DNA from 2 places in the Microlunatus spumicola genome. Region 1 is predicted to be linked to the other one. Evidence: predicted binding sites of a transcription regulator. Region 1 holds the regulator's gene; the other holds the start of a gene.

Region 1 (2,391 bases):
CGACCCCCGGGCGCGACGGCATGTCCAAGGAGGTCCTCGACGAGATCGCCGAGCTCGTGTGGGCTGCCGGCGGCCGGACGCTCGGGCTCTTCTCGTCCCGTCGGGCCGCGGAGGCGGCGGCCGTGCACGTACGCCGCCAGCTGCCCAAGCTGACCGTCCTGTGCCAGGGCGACGCCCAGCTCTCGGAGCTGACCCGCCGCTTCAGCGCGGAGGAGACGACGAGCCTCTTCGGCACGCTCTCGCTGTGGCAGGGCGTCGACGTGCCCGGCGCGACCTGCCAGCTCGTGATCATCGACCGGATCCCGTTCCCGAGGCCGGACGAGCCGCTCACCCTCGCGCGGCAGAAGGCCGTGGCCGACGCCGGGGGGAACGGCTTCATGAGCGTGGCGGCGACGCACGCCGCGCTGCTCCTCGCCCAGGGTTCGGGTCGCCTCGTCCGCAGGAGCAGCGACCGCGGCGTGGTCGCGGTGCTCGACCCGCGGCTGGTGACGGCCCGCTACGGCTCGTTCCTGCGGGCGTCCATGCCGGACATGTGGGAGACCACCGACCGCGAGACCGCGGTGGGCGCGCTGCGTCGGCTGGCGGAGCGCGACTAGCGCGCCGCTCGACGGCGGCGCGCCCGCGCGAGCAGACCGCTCAGAGGCGGCGGAGGACCGCGACGACCTTGCCCAGGATCGTGGCGTGGTTGCCGTCGATCGGGCTGTAGGCCGGGTTGTGGGGGAGCAGCCACACGTGGCCGGGCTCCCGCTTGAACGTCTTGACCGTGGCCTCGTTGTCCAGCAGGGCGGCCACGATGTCGCCGTTGTCCGCGTTCGGCTGCTGGCGCACGACCACCCAGTCCCCGTCGCAGATGGCGGCGTCGATCATCGAGTCGCCGCGGACCTCGAGGGTGAACATCGTGCCCTCGCCGACGAGCTGGCGGGGCAGGGCGAAGACGTCCTCCACGCGCTCCTCGGCGAGGATCGGCCCGCCGGCCGCGATACGGCCGAGGACGGGCACGTGCACGGGCTCGGGGTAGGCGTTGACGCCGGAGTCGTCCATCTCGACGAGCCGCGGGCGGCTGCTCGGGAGCGACGGCGCGGCCGGGGCTGATGCGGCGGCACGCCGGTCCTCGCCGGGCAGCAGCACCTCGAGCGCGCGCGGCCGGTTGGGGTCGCGGCGCAGGAAGCCCTTCTGCTCCAGCGCGCGCAGCTGGTGGGAGACGCTCGACGAGCTGGCCAGGCCGACCGCCTCACCCATCTCGCGGATGCTGGGCGGGTAGCCCCGGGACTCGACCGTGTCGCGGATGACCTCGAGGATCCGACGCTGGCGCGGGGTGAGGCCCGTGCTGTCGGCGGGCCCGTCCGGCAGCGAGCTGACCGACGCGGACTCGCCGAGCTGCGCCGCGACCTCGGCCTTGGTGGGCCGCCCTCGGCGTCGGCCGGGACGCTCAGGTGCGGAGAGCGGGGTGTCAGGCGTGTCGTCGTGAGCCATGAACGGCACTTTAGGGATGACGTCGAACACATTCAAACACCTGTTCGAGCGTGTCGCGGCCGGATGTGCAACGGCCGCCCAATCGGGCCGGCCTGGAGCCCCGCAGTCTGTGCACTGGCGGGAGGCCGATCGACCGGCGTTCCACTTCTGACGTGCGCGCCCGACGACACCTGGTGCGCGCCCGCCGGACCCGCGCCCGACGGATTTTGTCAGACCCCTCTGGTGTGCTCTGGGACATGACGTCGTCGAACACCGATTCGAATGTGCTTGCGCTCGAGCCTGCGGTGCGATACACATCGAACACGCGTTCGATCGAACCTACGTTCGACCGGACGCCCGACCCGCTGAGGAGCATCACGATGAGTGTCGCATTCGCCGAGCCCGTCCTGGACCGACCGAGCACCGAGGTGCGGGTGGGTCGCCCGGGCCCTGCGCCCACGCGGACGACCCCCCGGCGCCCCGGTCCGGGAGTCGGCCCCACCGCACGCCCGCGCCGGGTGCGCTTCACGGCGCCGGCCGTCGCCGGACGTCGACCGGGCCCCCGGGCGTGCGAGGGCGTCGCGGCGGCACCGGTCGCCCGCACGTGGCACCTCACCGAGCGCGGCCTGGCCGTCGTGCTGGTCGTCGCGGCCGCGCTGGTGGCCGCGAGCATCGCGGTCGTGGGGCTGACCGCGCTCCGCGTGACGAGCGAGGGCTACAGCCCGAGCCACAGCTCGGCGTCGGCTCCCGTCCTCGTCCAGCCCTGACGCCCGCCGGCTGCCGGCCGGCGGTTCAGGTCCGGCGCTCGTGCGGAGCAAGCGGCGGCACCGGCGTCCGCACCACGACGGTCTGCGCGATCTTGTCCGCGAGCGTCTGGTGCTCGTCGTCCCAGAGGGGCCAGAGGTAGCCGACGTACGCGGCGCCGTCCAGCACGTGGAG
Region 2 (2,391 bases), 1.1 Mb from region 1:
GACCCGGCGTGGCCAATCGCTGGGTCCGGCCCAGCTGGAGGACCACGCCGGTCGGGCTCACCACGGTGGGGTAGATCTCGGCCTCGTCCGTCAGGTCGACGACCGTCTCGCCGGACAGGACGGTGCCGTCGCTGCTCACGCCCCACCTCCGGCGCGCGACGACGTCGCCCTCGGGGATCGTGACGATCACGGTCGCCGGGGTGCCGCCCGCGTCGGGCAGGGTGCCCGAGCGGAGCAGCCGGTCGCAGACCTCTTCCAACGCGTCGTGGGTCCGCTGCCCGTGGTGGCGCGGATCGTCCTGCTGGACCTCACGCCCGTCCTCCAGCACCACCGTCGCCAGCCGCGGCTTCGCCAGTGGACCCAGGACGGCTCGCAGCTTCGCCCCGACCGGCCCGGTCAAGCGACCTTCCACCGACCACATCCCGTCGCGCAGCCGACGGAACGCCAGGTGCCGCCGGTCCACGTTCAGCAACTCCTGCGGCCGGGTGCCGTCGGGATCGATCCGGTCCACCACCTGCTGGGCCGCCAGCCGCAGGTCAGGCGGCGCCAGGGTCCGGGTGAACCCGGCCAGCAGCTCCTCGGCCGTCTCGAGGTCGGCCGGGTCGAACCCCCGGTGGTCGACCGTGCCGAGCGCCCGAAGGCAGACGTCGAGCTGCTCGGGGCTGGCCTCGCCCGCCCGCTGCACCTCCGCCAGCGCGGGCCGCAGGGGCAGCAGCACCTCGCCGGTCATGGCCACGCGCTCGCTCAGCGCCTCCGCCGCCCGCACGCGACGGGTGGCTTCACCGCGCGAGAGCCGTAGCAGCCAGGACAGCAGCGCGGCCGTGCTCGGCTGCCCGACCGCGTGAGCGGTGGCGCGCCTCTCGAGCTCATGGACCAGTTGGTGGTCCACCAGCGCGCTGCGGTTGCGCACCTGCTCGAACCGCCGGGCGAAGCTCAGCAGGCCTACCTGGTTGAGCCCGTCGAGACCGGCGCCCTCGACCGCCGCGACCAGGAGGTCCTGGGCGGCGGCGAAGGCGTCGAGAGCGTGCTCGACCGCCGCCGCCTCCCGCTCCTCGACCACCCCGATGACCATGACCTGAACCTACGAGGAGCCACTGACACTTATCGAACACCTGTTCTACTCGACCAGGACGGACCACACCTGGCCGCAACCGAACCTGTCAGGGGAGCCCGCTAGCGTTCCCCAGGTGCCACCCGAACGTCTGAGCCCGGCCCAGGCCCGACGGGTCGCGCTGGCCGCGCAGGGGTTCGGGCGGCCGGCGCTGACCCGCCCGGTCGGGATGCGCGACGTGGTCGGGCTGACCCACCGTCTCGGCCAGTTCCAGATCGACTCGATCAACGTCGTCACGCGCGCCCACTTCGTCCCCACCTTCTCCCGCCTCGGCCCGTACGACCCGGCGCTGCTCGAGCGGGCCGCCTTCCGTGCGCCGCGGCGGCTCTTCGAGTACTGGGGGCACGCCGCGAGCCTGCTCGACGTCGACCTCGAGCCGATGCTGCGCTTCCGGATGAGCGAGGGCGCGCACGCGTGGGGCGGAGTGGACGCCGTGGCGCGGGCCAACCCGGAGCTGGTCGACCTCGTCCGCACCGAGATCGCCGATCGCGGGCCGCTGAGCGCTCGGCAGCTCGAGGTCGAGCACGGCCAGGACGCGCGCGAGCGCGACCACTGGGGCTGGAACTGGTCGGCGGTCAAGACGGTCCTCGAATGGCTCTTCTACGTCGGCGAGGTCAGCTCGGCGAGGCGCAACAGCCAGTTCGAGCGCGTCTACGACCTGCCCGAACGCGTCCTGCCCGCCGCGGTCCGGGCGCAGCCCACGCCGACCGTCGCCGACTCCGTCCGGGGCCTCGTCCGACGAGCGGCCGTCGCGCTCGGCGTCGCGACCGAACCCGCCCTGCGCGACTACTTCCGTACGCGCCCGGCCGCGACGCAGCAGGCCGTCGCCGAGCTGGTCGAGTCGGGCGAGCTGCTGCCCGTCGCGGTGGGGGACCAGACCCGCCCCTGGTACCTGTGGCACGAGGCCCGGCTGCCGCGCAAGGTCCACGCCCGCGCGCTGCTGAGCCCCTTCGACTCCCTGGTCTTCGAGCGCGCCCGGCTCGAGGCCCTGTTCGGCTTCTTCTACCGCATCGAGATCTACGTGCCCGGCCCCCGCCGCGTGCACGGCTACTACGTCTACCCGTTCCTGCTCGGCGACCGTTTCGTCGCACGGGTGGACCTCAAGGCCGACCGGGCGCACGGGGTCCTGCGCGTCCTCTCGGCCTGGGTCGAGGACGGCGCCGACCCCTGGGAGACCGCGGCCGAGCTGGCCGCCGAGCTCGCGTCCATGGCGGCGTGGCAGGGGTTGTCGGCCGTCGAGGTGCTGCCCAGGGGTGACCTCGCCGCCGCCCTCGAGGCCG

The links. Region 1 encodes LexA, which represses DNA repair genes until DNA is damaged. Its sites were predicted from a motif close to TCGAACANNTGTTCGA; they were not measured.
Region 2: a site for LexA is predicted at 1,105-1,120, ahead of ABD665_RS05215 (DUF222 domain-containing protein). Genes of this name have one in related genera too.

The regions. Positions count from the first base shown of each region.
Region 1 is NZ_BAAAYR010000001.1:41,230-43,620, forward strand. It holds gene ABD665_RS00190 (ATP-dependent DNA helicase) at 1-596, shown strand, start outside; gene lexA (transcriptional repressor LexA) at 637-1,473, opposite strand; gene ABD665_RS00200 (hypothetical protein) at 1,833-2,219, shown strand; gene ABD665_RS00205 (RDD family protein) at 2,245-2,391, opposite strand, start outside.
Region 2 is NZ_BAAAYR010000001.1:1,155,509-1,157,899, reverse strand. It holds gene ABD665_RS05215 (DUF222 domain-containing protein) at 1-1,072, opposite strand, end outside; gene ABD665_RS05210 (winged helix-turn-helix domain-containing protein) at 1,188-2,391, shown strand, end outside.